DNA from 4 places in the Pseudobacillus sp. FSL P4-0506 genome. Region 1 is predicted to be linked to each of the others. Evidence: a T-box and tRNA genes for the amino acid it is inferred to sense, from the RefSeq annotation. Region 1 holds a T-box; the other regions hold tRNA genes.
The links. The T-box of region 1 lies ahead of argS (arginine--tRNA ligase). A T-box ahead of a tRNA ligase gene usually reads a tRNA of that ligase, here a tRNA-Arg.

Region 1 (4,231 bases):
AAGGGCATTCCTAAGATCGCCAGCTTTGCATTTTCATTTGAGGAAGGCAAACGCATAAACGTGCCAGTCGTACAAAATTCAGGCTTTACATCAGGTGAAAGTGGATATTTCATTTTTGTCAGCTCCTATTGTTATAAAATGTTACTAACTACCGGTAGTTAGTTTTACTATAAAACCAGTTTGAGGAAAAGTCAAACTATTTTAAACTTTTTAAAATAGTTTTCTGTGTGGACCCCACTATTTTAGAACGGAAAACATATTGATTCGTTTTCCGCTCTGTCCACAACTTTTATTTTGAGATAAATAGAGTTTTTTTACATTTCATCCGGCGCTTCAATACCAAGCAATGACAGCCCCGTCTTTAGAACTTGAGTGACAGCCAAAACGAAAGCAAGGCGAGATTCCTTCTGTTCATCCTCCTGGAGCACTTTCACTTCTGCGTAGTATTTGTTAAAAGCTTGCGCCAGATCAATAATATGCTTGGCAACTCGTGAAGGATCAAAGGTCACTACTGCTTTTTCAATCACTTCTGGAAATGCCATCAGCAGGCCGACCACTTCCCACTCTTTTTCACCGGACAATCGAATAGACGTTTCTTTCTCAGCATTCCAGCCAGCCTTTCGCAGAATAGAACAAGCCCTTGCATGCGTGTATTGCACATATGGCCCCGTCTCTCCCTCAAATCGCAAAATATCCTCCAATGAAAAGTCAATGTCGTTCATTCGATAATTTTTCAAATCGTTAAAAATAATGGCACCCACACCAACTTGTCTCGCTACTTCTTCTTTATTCGACAGGTTGGGATTCTTCAGTTCGACATTCTTTTTGGCAAGGGCAATAGACTCCTGCAGCACTTCTTCAAGCAAAACCACCTGTCCTTTTCTCGTCGACATCTTCTTGCCGTCTTTACGCATCATACCAAACGGCACATGGACCAGGTCGTCCGCCCAGTCAAAGCCCAATTTTTCCAATACAGCTTTTAGTTGTTTAAAGTGCAGGCTCTGTTCTCCACCCACCACATAAAGGGCCTTTTCAAAATCGTACGTCTCTTTGCGGTAAAGAGCGGCTGCCAGATCCCTTGTGGCATACAAGGTCGCTCCGTCCGACTTTTTAATCAGGCAAGGAGGGAGATTCTCTTCTTCCAGCGACACGACTTGAGCTTGCTCTGACTCCATAAGCAACCCTTTCTCCTCTAGTAAATGGACGACCCGGTCCATTTTGTCATTGTAAAATGCCTCTCCTGCGTATGAATCAAAATCAATGCCCAGCAGTTCATAAATCCGTGAAAAGTCCTTTAGCGATTCGTCTTTAAACCACTTCCACAGCCTAGCTGCTTCCTCGTCGCCGTCTTCGAGCCTCTTAAACCATTCACGCCCTTCCGCTTCCAACTGGACGTTCGTTTCTGCTTCCTCATGAAACTTTACATACAAAGAGAGCAGTTCCTTAATCGGGTTTGCTCTTACTTTAGCTTCATCTCCCCAATTTTTGTAAGCCGTAATCAGCTTGCCAAATTGCGTGCCCCAATCACCGAGGTGATTAATTTTCACAGGCTTGTAACCGCACTCGGCTAATAAGAGGGCAAGGGAATGGCCGATCACCGTTGAACGAAGATGCCCCATGGAGAATGGCTTGGCGATATTAGGTGAAGACATGTCAATGGCAATAGTTTTTCCTTTTCCACTGTTTGATGCGCCAAAATGATTTTTTTTCGCTAATACCTCTTCCAGCACTTGAGCAGTTACTTTTTGTTTGTTCAGAAACACATTAAGATATCCCCCAGCCGCCTCTACTTTCTCAAAAAGCGGAGAATTTACTTTTCGGCTCATCTCTTCGGCAATCAACTGTGGCGACTTCCGCTCAATTTTCGCCAGGGAAAAGCATGGAAAGGCTAGATCCCCACGTTCCAAATGCTTTGGCTTTTCAATTAATGGCTGCAAGTGATCCTTCGCCATTCTTCCCTCTAATGCCTCATACAGAGCTTGTGCAAATTCGTTACTATACATCATCATCATTCTCTCCTTATGATAAAAATAAAGAAACTCCCGTCTCTTCATGAAGAGACGGGAGTTTCTTTCCCGCGGTACCACTCTTTTTGTTCCATAACGGAACCGGCTCATCTTTGGTAACGGAAATACCCGGCTTGCCCTATCACCATCTTTTCAGACAAGCGTCTCAGAAGTGCGGTTCGTCATTTGATTTCGACCAGGCTTTCACTATCCCTGATTCGCTAAGTCCCTCATAATGATTACTCTCTTCCTCATCGACTTTTATATTTATAAATTCAATTTTTATCCCTTATATTTTTTACACTTTTGCAAGATTTGTGCCAAATTCTAAAACTCGTCAAATGAATAAAAAGTCCTTCATCATCTAATTTTCCTATTCACTTCATAATAATTTATGCAAAAATGAATAGAATTAACAAAAAATAATGTATTAAATAAACCTAATAATAGTTTAAAATATATTTTTAAAAGCTCGCCTTTTCCTTAATTAATTTAAATTTATTCTCGTCCTTCTCTTAGAGTTGGCACAAAAATTGTAAGAATGTTTGGAGATTTCAAATTTATGCTACAAAAGGAGGATGCACCTTGAATGAAAACATTCGTCTAAAGAAATCCTTAAAGTTATGGCAAGTGGTCATGATTGGGCTGGCCTACATGGCCCCTATGGTTGTATTTGATACATTCGGGATTGTGTCAGACATTACTGGCGGCCACGTGCCTGCCGCTTACTTTATCGCTTTGGCGGGGATGCTGTTCACAGCAGCCAGCTATGGAAAGCTTGTCAAAGTCTTCCCCTCAGCCGGTTCAGCCTACACGTACACTCAAAAAGCCATTAATCCTCATCTCGGATTTTTAGTCGGCTGGTCTTCGCTGCTTGATTATTTATTTTTACCAATGGTCAATGCTTTACTGACTAAACTTTATTTGAATGCTTTATTTCCGGCCGTGCCTTCATGGGTATGGGTCGTCGGTTTTGTCGGGCTTGTCACGCTAATAAACGTGCGAGGCATCAACATTCTTGCCAATTTTAATACACTCTTTGTTTTAATACAGATTGCCATTATGGTTGTATTTGTATTTCTTGTTATCAGAGGGCTTAGCAATGGTGAAGGAACCGGTCAACTGTTAACATCTCAGCCTTTCTTTGGTGATAGCATGGAAATAGGGCCTCTCATTGCCGGAGCAACTATTCTCTGTTTTTCTTTTTTAGGGTTCGATGCGGTTACCACCTTATCGGAAGAAACGCCTGATGCAGTGAAAACGATTCCAAAAGCGATTTTCTTCACGGCGCTTTGGGGCGGCATTATTTTCATTCTTACTTCTTACTTTATTCAGGTGTTTTTCCCTGACAATTCCAGATTTAACGATCCGGAAGCCGCTCTTCCTGAAATCGCTTTATATGTGGGAGGCGCTTTGTTCCAATCCATCTTTCTTGGCATTACCTTCGTCAATACACTCGCATCCGGACTCGCCTCTACAGCGAGTGTGTCAAGGTTGCTGTATGTTATGGGAAGAGACAATGTTTTTCCGAAAAAATGGTTTGCTTATCTTCACCCAAAATGGCGTACGCCGATGTTTAATATTATTATTGCAGCAATAGTTTCTTTATCAGCGATCTTTCTTGATCTTGTGACAGCTACCTCGCTCATCAATTTTGGCGCCTTGATCGCTTTCACATTCGTTAACTTATCTGTCATTAGCTACTTTGTTATTCAGAAGAAACAGCATAAAACAGTGAAAGGATTTGTTAATTATTTGGTTATGCCCTTAATTGGAGCTGCGATTGTTGGTGTGCTATGGGTGAACTTGGACATCCACTCTCTAACATTAGGAATCATCTGGGCACTCATCGGCTTTTCCTACTTGCTGTATATGACGAAAGGCTTCCGAAAACAACCACCACAGTTTGCTGGTGAACAAAATGAGATTTTAGCAGAATCCATTGCTCCAAGAGCAGGAAACGACAAGTAAAATAATATTTCAAAATAAGGATCTGTTCCTGACGAGTGTTTATTGGTGATCCGGTCAACGATATAAAAACCAATATTAATAAAAAAAGGGCTGACCTGAAAAACGGTAAAAACCGGCTTTCGGGTCAGCCCTTTTTGCATTACAAACCAAAATAAGATACAGCAATTGTTAAAGCAAAAAACAAAATCGCTAACACAACCGTTACACGGTGCAAGACTAAATCAATCCCCCGTGCTTTCTGTTTACCAAAAAGC
Region 2 (4,231 bases), 1.1 Mb from region 1:
TACAGCCTCTTCCTCATTATTGCAGTATGTAGCCGGCTTGAATAAAACTGTAGCTAATAATATTGTTAAATTTAGAGAAGATAACGGTAAATTTAATAATCGCTCTCAAGTCAAAAAAGTTCCTCGGCTTGGTGCGAAAACTTTCGAGCAATGTATAGGGTTTTTAAGAATTATGGATGGGCAGGAACCGTTGGATAAAACAGCGATCCACCCTGAAAGTTATTCAGAAGTGAAAAAACTGCTTCAAAGTATTGGCTATACCACAAAAGATGTAGGATCCAAAGAGCTCAAAGATACATTGGATAAAGTTTCTGTTGAGCAGGCTGCAGAAGAGTTAGGCATTGGGGTCCTAACAATGCAGGACATCAAAGATGCCCTTCAAAGACCGGGACGTGACCCTCGCGATGAACTGCCGACTCCGCTGTTAAAAACAGGAGTAATGAAATTGGAGGATTTAAAGCCTGGTATGGAAATGCAAGGGACTGTCAGAAATGTGGTAGACTTCGGTGCGTTCGTTGATATTGGAGTAAAAGAAGATGGTCTTGTTCATATTTCCAAAATGAAAAAAGGGTTCGTTAAGCATCCTCTCGATGTGACAGCTGTAGGTGATATTGTAACTGTCTGGATTGAACAGGTGGATGAGAAAAAAGGGAGAGTCTCTTTAACAATGATTCCTTCAGAAAAATAATTGAAGAAGAAAAGGAGCGGCCGGCTAATGAATGATCAGGAACTTCAGTTGCTTACAGAAAAGATATCAATAGAGTTATTTGGCCGTCCGTTTCTTCATAAAGCAACATTTAATTCAAGATTAAGAACTACTGGTGGCCGCTATATGATGCGGTCCCATAATATTGAAGTGAATAAAAAGTATTTGGAGGCCTATGGGCGGGAAGAAGTGGAAGGTATTATCAAGCATGAGCTATGTCACTATCACCTGCATTTAGAAGGAAAAGGACATAAACATCGTGATCGGGATTTTAAGCAGCTGCTAGAAAAGGTGCAAGGGCCTAGGTATTGCACTCCGTTGGAGAAAACAAAGCCCAAACAGCTAAGGCGTTTGTTGGTTTATGAATGCACTAATTGCCACCTTGCGTACCATCGTAGAAGAAAGATTGATACAGCCCGTTATGTATGTGGAAAATGTAAAGGAACGATTAAGTTCAAAGAAGAGAGAGCAGTAGACTAAAAATAATGGTTGAATTTGGTGAATGAGGAAAAGGAATGGGGAGTTTTTAATTTTATTGGACAAAGTTGTTGACTCATGTACTCTACTTTAATATAATACAAATTGTCGATAAAATGAATTTTATATTCCGCAGTAGCTCAGTGGTAGAGCAATCGGCTGTTAACCGATCGGTCGCAAGTTCGAATCTTGCCTGCGGAGCCATTTTGGGGAAGTACTCAAGAGGCTGAAGAGGCGCCCCTGCTAAGGGTGTAGGTCGCGTAAGCGGCGCGAGGGTTCAAATCCCTCCTTCTCCGCCATTATTTTAATAAGCATTGTGGCCCCTTGGTCAAGCGGTTAAGACACCGCCCTTTCACGGCGGTAACACGGGTTCGAATCCCGTAGGGGTCACCATTTTCTTATTGTTAACAATGGGCTATAGCCAAGCGGTAAGGCAACGGACTTTGACTCCGTCATGCGCTGGTTCGAATCCAGCTAGCCCAGTCACTATGAGCCATTAGCTCAGTCGGTAGAGCATCTGACTTTTAATCAGAGGGTCGAAGGTTCGAGTCCTTCATGGCTCACTATTTGCGGGTGTGGCGGAACTGGCAGACGCGCTAGAATCAGGCTCTAGTGTCCGCAAGGACGTGGGGGTTCGACTCCCTTCATCCGCATTGATGTGAGGGCGGCTTGCGTGAGGCAGGCTGTTTTTTTATTAGTGAGTTTGTTCGAAGAACGGCAGTTGATCAGGAGTCTAGTAAGTAGATTTATTTCTTTAAAAAATAGTTGACTAATTAACATTATTGCTTTAATATATTTCTAGTGACGTTAAATCAAAGAAAAGTACCGATCGAAATGAACAATCGTCTTTTATTTTGAAGATAAATATTGTTTCGAAAAGTACTTGATTTGATAAAGGGTATATGATATAATTAAGTTCTGTTGTTAAAAAAACATGCGGTCGTGGCGGAATGGCAGACGCGCTAGGTTGAGGGCCTAGTGGGGGCGACCCCGTGGAGGTTCAAGTCCTCTCGACCGCACCATAAAATGCGCCCGTAGCTCAATTGGATAGAGCGTTTGACTACGGATCAAAAGGTTAGGGGTTCGACTCCTCTCGGGCGCGCCATTTATAAGTTTAACGGGAAGTAGCTCAGCTTGGTAGAGCACTTGGTTTGGGACCAAGGGGTCGCAGGTTCGAATCCTGTCTTCCCGACCAGGTAAGTATATATGCGGGTGTAGTTTAATGGTAAAACCTCAGCCTTCCAAGCTGATGTCGTGGGTTCGATTCCCATCACCCGCTCCAAAATTGATCTTTGAAAACTGAACAAAATACATGCCAGTAAGTTAATTCTTATTTTTAAAACATGAGCAAGTCAAACATCTTTTTGGAGAGTTTGATCCTGGCTCAGGACGAACGCTGGCGGCGTGCCTAATACATGCAAGTCGAGCGGACTTGACGGAGCTTGCTCTGTTCAAGTTAGCGGCGGACGGGTGAGTAACACGTGGGTAACCTGCCTGTAAGACTGGGATAACTCCGGGAAACCGGGGCTAATACCGGATATTCTTTTTCTTCGCATGAAGAAGAATGGAAAGGCGGCTTTTAGCTGTCACTTACAGATGGACCCGCGGCGCATTAGCTAGTTGGTGAGGTAACGGCTCACCAAGGCGACGATGCGTAGCCGACCTGAGAGGGTGATCGGCCACACTGGGACTGAGACACGGCCCAGACTCCTACGGGAGGCAGCAGTAGGGAATCTTCCGCAATGGACGAAAGTCTGACGGAGCAACGCCGCGTGAGTGAAGAAGGTTTTCGGATCGTAAAGCTCTGTTGTCAGGGAAGAACAAGTACCAAAGTAACTGTTGGTACCTTGACGGTACCTGACCAGAAAGCCACGGCTAACTACGTGCCAGCAGCCGCGGTAATACGTAGGTGGCAAGCGTTGTCCGGAATTATTGGGCGTAAAGCGCGCGCAGGCGGCTTCTTAAGTCTGATGTGAAAGCCCACGGCTCAACCGTGGAGGGTCATTGGAAACTGGGAGGCTTGAGTGCAGAAGAGGAGAGCGGAATTCCACGTGTAGCGGTGAAATGCGTAGAGATGTGGAGGAACACCAGTGGCGAAGGCGGCTCTCTGGTCTGTAACTGACGCTGAGGCGCGAAAGCGTGGGGAGCGAACAGGATTAGATACCCTGGTAGTCCACGCCGTAAACGATGAGTGCTAAGTGTTGGAGGGTTTCCGCCCTTCAGTGCTGCAGCTAACGCATTAAGCACTCCGCCTGGGGAGTACGGCCGCAAGGCTGAAACTCAAAGGAATTGACGGGGGCCCGCACAAGCGGTGGAGCATGTGGTTTAATTCGAAGCAACGCGAAGAACCTTACCAGGTCTTGACATCCCGCTGACCGGTCTGGAGACAGATCTTTCCCTTCGGGGACAGCGGTGACAGGTGGTGCATGGTTGTCGTCAGCTCGTGTCGTGAGATGTTGGGTTAAGTCCCGCAACGAGCGCAACCCTTGATCTTAGTTGCCAGCATTCAGTTGGGCACTCTAAGGTGACTGCCGGTGACAAACCGGAGGAAGGTGGGGATGACGTCAAATCATCATGCCCCTTATGACCTGGGCTACACACGTGCTACAATGGATGGTACAAAGGGCTGCAAGACCGCAAGGTTTAGCCAATCCCATAAAACCATTCTCAGTTCGGATTGCAGGCTGCAACTCGCCTGCATGAAGCCGGAATCGCTAGTAATCGCGGATCAGCATGCCGCGGTGAATACGTTCCCGGGCCTTGTACACACCGCCCGTCACACCACGAGAGTTTGCAACACCCGAAGTCGGTGGGGTAACCCTTACGGGAGCCAGCCGCCTAAGGTGGGGCAGATGATTGGGGTGAAGTCGTAACAAGGTAGCCGTATCGGAAGGTGCGGCTGGATCACCTCCTTTCTAAGGAAATTGTGAACCGTGTCAGGCTTTTAGCCGCACGTAGTAGCAACAGAGAACGCTGTTCTCACAAACGAATTAACGGCACTGTTTTTTGTTCAGTTTTGAAGGATGAATTCCTTCTCTATAGGTAAGC
Region 3 (4,231 bases), on a different contig from region 1:
GTAAATCACCCGTACACTCTTAGTAACAACTTTTTTGCCTTTATGCCGTCATTTGAAAATGGCGCTGGCCGGATGATCACCGGTTTAATAGTTTTTTACAGGCTTAATTGTGGAAAAATCAAGAAAAAAATCTTCCATAAATGTAATGACAAAACATACAAAGAAACGAGAGCTCTTGCATGTTTTTACTTGCCTTAGCGCTTCAAATTTCCGCTTCGGAGATTATAAACTTATAGATGTAAAAAACACCCTTATTCTTCCCATAGAAGAATAAGGGTGTTTTGGAAGAAAACTATATGTATGACGGAGAAGGAGGGATTTGAACCCTCGCGCCGCTTACGCGACCTACACCCTTAGCAGGGGCGCCTCTTCAGCCTCTTGAGTACTTCCCCAGAAAAATAAAAACTCCGCAGGCAAGATTCGAACTTGCGACCGATCGGTTAACAGCCGATTGCTCTACCACTGAGCTACTGCGGAATAAAGTGGGCCTGAATGGACTCGAACCACCGACCTCACGCTTATCAGGCGTGCGCTCTAACCAGCTGAGCTACAGGCCCATTTATGCAAATGGAGCGGGTGATGAGAATCGAACTCACGACATCAGCTTGGAAGGCTGAGGTTTTACCATTAAACTACACCCGCATTAAAAACTGGCTGGGCTAGCTGGATTCGAACCAGCGCATGACGGAGTCAAAGTCCGTTGCCTTACCGCTTGGCTATAGCCCATTAATAATAATATGTATGGGGCGATCGATGGGAATCGAACCCACGAGTGTCGGAGCCACAATCCGATGCGTTAACCACTTCGCCACGACCGCCATTCTCACTGGTGGAGGGGGACGGATTCGAACCGCCGAACCCGGAGGGAGCGGATTTACAGTCCGCCGCGTTTAGCCACTTCGCTACCCCTCCATCTGAAATAGAGATAGTTTTTTAGACAATGAAAAAATGGTGGCTCAGGACGGAATCGAACCGCCGACACATGGATTTTCAGTCCATTGCTCTACCGACTGAGCTACTGAGCCACACAAAAATATTATATATCAACAGCAAGACACTCCTTGCTGGAAGAAATATGGCGGTCCGGACGGGACTCGAACCCGCGACCTCCTGCGTGACAGGCAGGCATTCTAACCAACTGAACTACCGGACCAGATTGCGGGGACAGGATTTGAACCTGCGACCTTCGGGTTATGAGCCCGACGAGCTACCGGACTGCTCCACCCCGCGACGATAACATATAAAAATAATTATGGCGGAGGAAGAGGGATTCGAACCCCCGCGCGGTTTAACCCGCCTGTCGGTTTTCAAGACCGATCCCTTCAGCCAGACTTGGGTATTCCTCCATATAGCGGCGGAGGGGATCGAACCCCCGACCTTGCGGGTATGAACCGCACGCTCTAGCCAGCTGAGCTACACCGCCAAACTAAATATAAAATCAATGGAGCCTAGCGGGATCGAACCGCTGACCTCCTGCGTGCAAAGCAGGCGCTCTCCCAGCTGAGCTAAGGCCCCACGTTACAATATTTAGAGCAATAACTGGTCGGGAAGACAGGATTCGAACCTGCGACCCCTTGGTCCCAAACCAAGTGCTCTACCAAGCTGAGCTACTTCCCGTAAAAACGGTTAAATGGCGCGCCCGAGAGGAGTCGAACCCCTAACCTTTTGATCCGTAGTCAAACGCTCTATCCAATTGAGCTACGGGCGCATTGCTTTATAAATGGTGCCGAGGACCGGAATCGAACCGGTACGGTAGTCACCTACCGCAGGATTTTAAGTCCTGTGCGTCTGCCAGTTCCGCCACCCCGGCATGATATGGAGCGGAAGACGGGATTCGAACCCGCGACCCCCACCTTGGCAAGGTGGTGTTCTACCACTGAACTACTTCCGCATTTCCGCAGAATGTTCTGCCTTTTCACTAAAAAAGATTTAAGAGAAAAAACGATGCGGGTGAAGGGAGTCGAACCCCCACGCCTTGCGGCGCCAGATCCTAAGTCTGGTGCGTCTGCCAATTCCGCCACACCCGCATATAAATGGTGAGCCATGAAGGACTCGAACCTTCGACCCTCTGATTAAAAGTCAGATGCTCTACCAACTGAGCTAATGGCTCGTTCTGAAAAAAGTTGAAAGGGAAATGGTGCCGGCAAGAGGACTTGAACCCCCAACCTACTGATTACAAGTCAGTTGCTCTACCAATTGAGCTACACCGGCTTACTAGGTAAAGGCAAAAATGGAGGATGACGGGATCGAACCGCCGACCCCCTGCTTGTAAGGCAGGTGCTCTCCCAGCTGAGCTAATCCTCCAAATGGTGACCCCTACGGGATTCGAACCCGTGTTACCGCCGTGAAAGGGCGGTGTCTTAACCGCTTGACCAAGGGGCCTTCTATGTATGTAAAGGAAACCAAAAGAAAAACCCCGATTAGGGGGCTTGCCTGGCAGCGTCCTACTCTCACAGGGGGAATCCCCCAACTACCATCGGCGCTGAAGAGCTTAACTTCCGTGTTCGGGATGGGAACGGGTGTGACCTCTTCGCTATCGCCACCAGACTGTATAAAGTTGAAAGAGTTTGTTCTTTCAAAACTGGATAATATGTGTCAGTAACCGGCAACTCCGTGCCATTTCATGTGTGACGCCGTTAGGCGTATCATTAGGATAAGTCCTCGATCGATTAGTATTCGTCAGCTCCACGTGTCGCCACGCTTCCACCTCGAACCTATCTACCTGATCATCTTTCAGGGATCTTACTAGCTTGCGCTATGGGAAATCTCATCTTGAGGGGGGCTTCATGCTTAGATGCTTTCAGCACTTATCCCGTCCGCACATAGCTACCCAGCGATGCCTTTGGCAAGACAACTGGTACACCAGCGGTGCGTCCATCCCGGTCCTCTCGTACTAAGGACAGCTCCTCTCAAATTTCCTGCGCCCGCGACGGATAGGGACCGAACTGTCTCACGACGTTCTGAACCCAGCTCGCGTACCGCTTTAATGGGCGAACAGCCCAACCCTTGGGACCGACTACAGCCCCAGGATGCGATGAGCCGACATCGAGGTGCCAAACCTCCCCGTCGATGTGGACTCTTGGGGGAGATAAGCCTGTTATCCCCGGGGTAGCTTTTATCCGTTGAGCGATGGCCCTTCCATGCGGAACCACCGGATCACTAAGCCCGACTTTCGTCCCTGCTCGACTTGTAGGTCTCGCAGTCAAGCTCCCTTGTGCCTTTACACTCTGCGAATGATTTCCAACCATTCTGAGGGAACCTTTGGGCGCCTCCGTTACTCTTTAGGAGGCGACCGCCCCAGTCAAACTGCCCGCCTGACACTGTCTCCCACCCGGATCACGGGTGCGGGTTAGAAGTTCAACACAGCCAGGGTAGTATCCCACCGACGCCTCCACCGAAGCTGGCGCTCCGGTTTCAAAGGCTCCTACCTATCCTGTACAAGCTGTGCCGAAATTCAATATCAGGCTGCAGTAAAGCTCCACGGGGTCTTTCCGTCCTGTCGCGGGTAACCTGCATCTTCACAGGTACTATAATTTCACCGAGTCTCTCGTTGAGACAGTGCCCAGATCGTTACGCCTTTCGTGCGGGTCGGAACTTACCCGACAAGGAATTTCGCTACCTTAGGACCGTTATAGTTACGGCCGCCGTTTACTGGGGCTTCAATTCAGAGCTTCGCGTGAGCTAACCCCTCCTCTTAACCTTCCAGCACCGGGCAGGCGTCAGCCCCTATACTTCGCCTTACGGCTTCGCAGAGACCTGTGTTTTTGCTAAACAGTCGCCTGGGCCTATTCACTGCGGCTCCTCAGGGCTATGCACCCCAAAGAGCACCCCTTCTCCCGAAGTTACGGGGTCATTTTGCCGAGTTCCTTAACGAGAGTTCACTCGCTCACCTTAGGATTCTCTCCTCGCCTACCTGTGTCGGTTTGCGGTACGGGCACCTTTCACCTCGCTAGAGGCTTTTCTTGGCAGTGTGGAATCAGGAACTTCGGTACTAAACTTCCCTCGCCGTCACAGCTCCGCCTTGATGGTGATGGGATTTGCCTCATCACCGGCCTAACTGCTTGGACGCACAACCAACTGTGCGCTTGCCCTATCCTCCTGCGTCCCCCCATTGCTCAAATGGTGAAGAGGTGGTACAGGAATATCAACCTGTTGTCCATCGCCTACGCCTATCGGCCTCGGCTTAGGTCCCGACTAACCCTGAGAGGACGAGCCTTCCTCAGGAAACCTT
Region 4 (4,231 bases), on a different contig from region 1:
ATTAGTGTTGAAATAAACCTTTTGACCATTTTCTCAGAAGAAAACAACCCCAAAAAACCTTCCTTGCACGCTTATTTGGAAAGTAAAAAAAGTCTTCCGAGACTTCGGAGGGCTTTCTTTTACAGAAAGGTATGTATCTTGTTCAAACACTCCGTTATGATCTTTGAAGGAGCCTGGCCAACGATTTGAATTCATCTTGAGTTCCAATCTAAGCTCTTAATTTGGTCCGTTAAAATAGCCCCTTAAAAAGCCAATCCCATTGGAAGCTCGTCTTCAAAAGGCCCTCCCTTGATTGTATTTCTAATTGAGCAAATCATAGCAAATCCTGTGATTTTGTTAAACTCTTTTAGGGATAGTATAATACCTGGGCGACGAACATTTATTGATGACAATAAAGTGTTTTCTAAGCAGCTTTTTCATCCACTAAGGCTCACTTATTAGCTGTGTTTTCAATTTCACAGATCCATCTATAATAACTTAAAACAGCGATAAGCAAAAATGGATAAACCAGGAATGAGTACCAAGTATTCCACCAGCCATAACGAAAATACCCCCATGGTTCAGGTAACAATATGATGGTTTCATACAACGTGATAGCTATTGTCCAACTTAGTATATAAAGCGTTTGTTTATAGAAAGTTTTCTTAAAGGGATACCAATTTAAGAAAATGATATTAACGGGCGGAATTAAAATAGTCAAAGCAGGAAGCACCCACCAATTAATTTCTTTAGTAAAGTACCAGTAACCATGATATTTAAAGTCAATAAAGGTCTCTGTAACTGCTTGGGTAGCAATTGTAAACATCCATATATGCACGAATTGATTTTTGGTTAGTCGCCTATTGGTTGTAAAACATATCAGATTAAATACAATAATTGAAGTAACAAATCCTATCATTGTAAAGTGATTATCCTTTTTATAATAATTTTTTCATCCATACCTTTAATTATTCAAGTTTTTGAAAAAGATTAATTTAAAGAGCATAAGGAGTTTTTGGGTTGTCAACACTAAATCAGACAGCCTTTTTAAGGGACGATCGTTTGTATTCAATCGGGCTTACATAGCCTAGTGTTCCGTGAATCCGCCGCTTATTAAACCAGTTAACATAATCACTGAATTCCAGCGTAAGATGCTCAAGGCTATTAAACTTCATTTGGCTGACAAACTCTGTTTTGATGATTTTAAATGTGGCTTCCGCCACGGCATTATCGTATGGACAACCTTTCATACTTAAAGAGCGGCCAATCTGGAAGGCCGCTAACGTTTCATCGATGAGCTGGTTTTTGAACTCGCTGCCACGGTCGGTATGGAACATCTGGATGTCCCGCAGATCACCTTGAATCGAAGAAAAAGCCCGTGCGACAAGGTTTGCATCTTTGTTTGGTCCCGTGCTGAAGCCAATAATTTCGCGGTTGAAGAGATCGACAAAGATACATACGTAATGCCATTTGTTTTTGACTTTGACGTATGTTAAATCACTGACGACTACTTTTTTGGCTTCTGTCTGCTGAAACTTGCGTTTCAATTCATTCGCCTGGGATGACTCATTACACGGAGCTTTTTGTGGCTTGAACTGTGCCACTGTATAGGAAGAAACAAGCCCCTGCTCCTTCATGATGCGTCCAATACGTCTTCTGGAGACTGTCAGTCCACGCTTGTGCAGTTCGACTTTGATCTTGCGCGTGCCGTAGGCACTTCGGTTTTGTTCAAAAATCTCTATCACAGCGCCTGTTACATCGTCTTCTGCCTGACGTTCTTTGGCATCATAATAGTAGGTACTACGTGAAATTTGCAGGACGCTGCACATTGCTGATACCGAGTATTTGTCTTTATTTCGCTTAATGACATTTACTTTCGTCCCATGATCAGCGCGGCTTGCTTTAAAATATCATTCTCCATTCTAAGCTGCTTTAGTTCCTTGCGGAGTTCCAAAAGCTCCTGCTGTTCAGGAGAACGATTGTCTTTCTCTTTAAAAGAACCGGAGGTTTCATCCTGATTGATCCACCGGTCAAGAGATGACGGGGACAGATCATATTCAGCAATAATAGCTCGCTTCGTTTTTCCATTCTGGTACAGCTGCACCATTTGCTTTTTGAACTCGGGCGTGAAGGTGCGGCGTTCTCGCTTTGTCATAGTTGAAGCTCCTCATCTGTTTTAGGTCAAGTGTACGTGACCTTAATTTTTCTGTCCAGATAAGTGTAGACGCTCCAAACTAACAATCATTCGAGCATAGCGACAATCATTTCAAGTATGAAATTTTGAAAAAATGAGTACTTAAAATGATCAGGTTGTAGGAAGGATTCCTATCAAGACAAAAACGAAGTTTTTGGGGAGTGTGGTCGTACGCCCGTAACTTGCCCCTCTATTCTGTTCTATAAGTTTAAACTTTAAAAATTACGTGTGAAATTATGAGCCATGAAGGCTAAAAAAGCTAGCCTTTAAGACCATTCTGTCTCTAAAGAAAATTGTATAAAACTCCACTTTTTTATACAGACAAGAGGCTTTTTTGAAAACGAGAAGCCTTGTGAAATCAACGATGTATAAAATCTTGCATAGAGAAAAATCCGAGTAAGAAAGAAGAACTCATAGCCAGTAAGGGATTATGACTGACGGCTACTTCCTAGATTTGATCGTTATGTAAATTAAGCGATCTATTAATACACAGAAAAGGCACCTAGTCAGTCTTCCTAAAACAGAAGTGACCCGATGCCTTTTTATAATTTACGCGCCTTAGAGGATTCGAACCTCTGACCGACGGCTTAGAAGGCCGTTGCTCTATCCTGCTGAGCTAAAGGCGCATCTATATATGGCGGAGAAGGAGGGATTTGAACCCTCGCGCCGCTTACGCGACCTACACCCTTAGCAGGGGCGCCTCTTCAGCCTCTTGAGTACTTCCCCAGAAAAATAAAAACTCCGCAGGCAAGATTCGAACTTGCGACCGATCGGTTAACAGCCGATTGCTCTACCACTGAGCTACTGCGGAATAAAGTGGGCCTGAATGGACTCGAACCATCGACCTCACGCTTATCAGGCGTGCGCTCTAACCAGCTGAGCTACAGGCCCATTTATGCAAATGGAGCGGGTGATGAGAATCGAACTCACGACATCAGCTTGGAAGGCTGAGGTTTTACCATTAAACTACACCCGCATTAAAAACTGGCTGGGCTAGCTGGATTCGAACCAGCGCATGACGGAGTCAAAGTCCGTTGCCTTACCGCTTGGCTATAGCCCATTAATAATAATATGTATGGGGCGATCGATGGGAATCGAACCCACGAGTGTCGGAGCCACAATCCGATGCGTTAACCACTTCGCCACGACCGCCATTCTCACTGGTGGAGGGGGACGGATTCGAACCGCCGAACCCGGAGGGAGCGGATTTACAGTCCGCCGCGTTTAGCCACTTCGCTACCCCTCCATCTGAAATAGAGATAGTTTTTTAGACAATGAAAAAATGGTGGCTCAGGACGGAATCGAACCGCCGACACATGGATTTTCAGTCCATTGCTCTACCGACTGAGCTACTGAGCCACACAAAAATATTATATATCAACAGCAAGACACTCCTTGCTGGAAGAAATATGGCGGTCCGGACGGGACTCGAACCCGCGACCTCCTGCGTGACAGGCAGGCATTCTAACCAACTGAACTACCGGACCAGATTGCGGGGACAGGATTTGAACCTGCGACCTTCGGGTTATGAGCCCGACGAGCTACCAGACTGCTCCACCCCGCGACGATAACATATAAAAATAATTATGGCGGAGGAAGAGGGATTCGAACCCCCGCGCGGTTTAACCCGCCTGTCGGTTTTCAAGACCGATCCCTTCAGCCAGACTTGGGTATTCCTCCATATAGCGGCGGAGGGGATCGAACCCCCGACCTTACGGGTATGAACCGCACGCTCTAGCCAGCTGAGCTACACCGCCAAACTAAATATTAAACATCAATGGAGCCTAGCGGGATCGAACCGCTGACCTCCTGCGTGCAAAGCAGGCGCTCTCCCAGCTGAGCTAAGGCCCCACGTTATGCTATTTAGAGCAATAACTGGTCGGGAAGACAGGATTCGAACCTGCGACCCCTTGGTCCCAAACCAAGTGCTCTACCAAGCTGAGCTACTTCCCGTAAAAACGGTTAAATGGCGCGCCCGAGAGGAGTCGAACCCCTAACCTTTTGATCCGTAGTCAAACGCTCTATCCAATTGAGCTACGGGCGCATTGCTTTATAAAT

Region 2: it encodes a tRNA-Arg, which carries the amino acid that the T-box ahead of argS (arginine--tRNA ligase) is inferred to sense. The anticodon was not compared.
Region 3: it encodes a tRNA-Arg, which carries the amino acid that the T-box ahead of argS (arginine--tRNA ligase) is inferred to sense. The anticodon was not compared.
Region 4: it encodes a tRNA-Arg, which carries the amino acid that the T-box ahead of argS (arginine--tRNA ligase) is inferred to sense. The anticodon was not compared.

The regions. Positions count from the first base shown of each region.
Region 1 is NZ_JBBOOI010000001.1:1,205,666-1,209,896, reverse strand. Features, by position in the region: gene speB (agmatinase) at 1-113, opposite strand, end outside; gene argS (arginine--tRNA ligase) at 315-2,006, opposite strand; T-box leader at 2,054-2,270, opposite strand; gene MKZ02_RS05815 (APC family permease) at 2,592-3,977, shown strand; gene secG (preprotein translocase subunit SecG) at 4,117-4,231, opposite strand, start outside.
Region 2 is NZ_JBBOOI010000001.1:107,501-111,731, reverse strand. Features, by position in the region: gene MKZ02_RS00540 (Tex family protein) at 1-688, shown strand, start outside; gene MKZ02_RS00535 (SprT family protein) at 716-1,186, shown strand; tRNA gene MKZ02_RS00530 (tRNA-Asn) at 1,313-1,387, shown strand; tRNA gene MKZ02_RS00525 (tRNA-Ser) at 1,392-1,482, shown strand; tRNA gene MKZ02_RS00520 (tRNA-Glu) at 1,502-1,576, shown strand; tRNA gene MKZ02_RS00515 (tRNA-Gln) at 1,595-1,666, shown strand; tRNA gene MKZ02_RS00510 (tRNA-Lys) at 1,674-1,746, shown strand; tRNA gene MKZ02_RS00505 (tRNA-Leu) at 1,753-1,836, shown strand; tRNA gene MKZ02_RS00500 (tRNA-Leu) at 2,120-2,205, shown strand; tRNA gene MKZ02_RS00495 (tRNA-Arg) at 2,212-2,288, shown strand; tRNA gene MKZ02_RS00490 (tRNA-Pro) at 2,302-2,378, shown strand; tRNA gene MKZ02_RS00485 (tRNA-Gly) at 2,392-2,465, shown strand; rRNA gene MKZ02_RS00480 (16S ribosomal RNA) at 2,545-4,098, shown strand.
Region 3 is NZ_JBBOOI010000002.1:190,710-194,940, forward strand. Features, by position in the region: tRNA gene MKZ02_RS22860 (tRNA-Ser) at 305-392, opposite strand; tRNA gene MKZ02_RS22865 (tRNA-Asn) at 406-477, opposite strand; tRNA gene MKZ02_RS22870 (tRNA-Ile) at 484-557, opposite strand; tRNA gene MKZ02_RS22875 (tRNA-Gly) at 569-642, opposite strand; tRNA gene MKZ02_RS22880 (tRNA-Gln) at 652-726, opposite strand; tRNA gene MKZ02_RS22885 (tRNA-His) at 743-818, opposite strand; tRNA gene MKZ02_RS22890 (tRNA-Tyr) at 828-912, opposite strand; tRNA gene MKZ02_RS22895 (tRNA-Phe) at 950-1,025, opposite strand; tRNA gene MKZ02_RS22900 (tRNA-Asp) at 1,077-1,153, opposite strand; tRNA gene MKZ02_RS22905 (tRNA-Met) at 1,157-1,230, opposite strand; tRNA gene MKZ02_RS22910 (tRNA-Ser) at 1,254-1,346, opposite strand; tRNA gene MKZ02_RS22915 (tRNA-Met) at 1,350-1,423, opposite strand; tRNA gene MKZ02_RS22920 (tRNA-Ala) at 1,443-1,515, opposite strand; tRNA gene MKZ02_RS22925 (tRNA-Pro) at 1,541-1,617, opposite strand; tRNA gene MKZ02_RS22930 (tRNA-Arg) at 1,632-1,708, opposite strand; tRNA gene MKZ02_RS22935 (tRNA-Leu) at 1,722-1,810, opposite strand; tRNA gene MKZ02_RS22940 (tRNA-Gly) at 1,817-1,891, opposite strand; tRNA gene MKZ02_RS22945 (tRNA-Leu) at 1,946-2,027, opposite strand; tRNA gene MKZ02_RS22950 (tRNA-Lys) at 2,035-2,110, opposite strand; tRNA gene MKZ02_RS22955 (tRNA-Thr) at 2,136-2,211, opposite strand; tRNA gene MKZ02_RS22960 (tRNA-Val) at 2,232-2,304, opposite strand; tRNA gene MKZ02_RS22965 (tRNA-Glu) at 2,308-2,382, opposite strand; rRNA gene rrf (5S ribosomal RNA) at 2,432-2,547, opposite strand; rRNA gene MKZ02_RS22975 (23S ribosomal RNA) at 2,650-4,231, opposite strand, start outside.
Region 4 is NZ_JBBOOI010000002.1:285,307-289,537, reverse strand. Features, by position in the region: gene MKZ02_RS23535 (YiiX/YebB-like N1pC/P60 family cysteine hydrolase) at 1-53, opposite strand, end outside; one part of gene MKZ02_RS23530 (IS3 family transposase) at 1,014-1,885, opposite strand; one part of gene MKZ02_RS23530 (IS3 family transposase) at 1,885-2,134, opposite strand; tRNA gene MKZ02_RS23525 (tRNA-Arg) at 2,726-2,799, opposite strand; tRNA gene MKZ02_RS23520 (tRNA-Ser) at 2,809-2,899, opposite strand; tRNA gene MKZ02_RS23515 (tRNA-Asn) at 2,913-2,984, opposite strand; tRNA gene MKZ02_RS23510 (tRNA-Ile) at 2,991-3,064, opposite strand; tRNA gene MKZ02_RS23505 (tRNA-Gly) at 3,076-3,149, opposite strand; tRNA gene MKZ02_RS23500 (tRNA-Gln) at 3,159-3,233, opposite strand; tRNA gene MKZ02_RS23495 (tRNA-His) at 3,250-3,325, opposite strand; tRNA gene MKZ02_RS23490 (tRNA-Tyr) at 3,335-3,419, opposite strand; tRNA gene MKZ02_RS23485 (tRNA-Phe) at 3,457-3,532, opposite strand; tRNA gene MKZ02_RS23480 (tRNA-Asp) at 3,584-3,660, opposite strand; tRNA gene MKZ02_RS23475 (tRNA-Met) at 3,664-3,737, opposite strand; tRNA gene MKZ02_RS23470 (tRNA-Ser) at 3,761-3,853, opposite strand; tRNA gene MKZ02_RS23465 (tRNA-Met) at 3,857-3,930, opposite strand; tRNA gene MKZ02_RS23460 (tRNA-Ala) at 3,952-4,024, opposite strand; tRNA gene MKZ02_RS23455 (tRNA-Pro) at 4,050-4,126, opposite strand; tRNA gene MKZ02_RS23450 (tRNA-Arg) at 4,141-4,217, opposite strand; tRNA gene MKZ02_RS23445 (tRNA-Leu) at 4,231-4,231, opposite strand, start outside.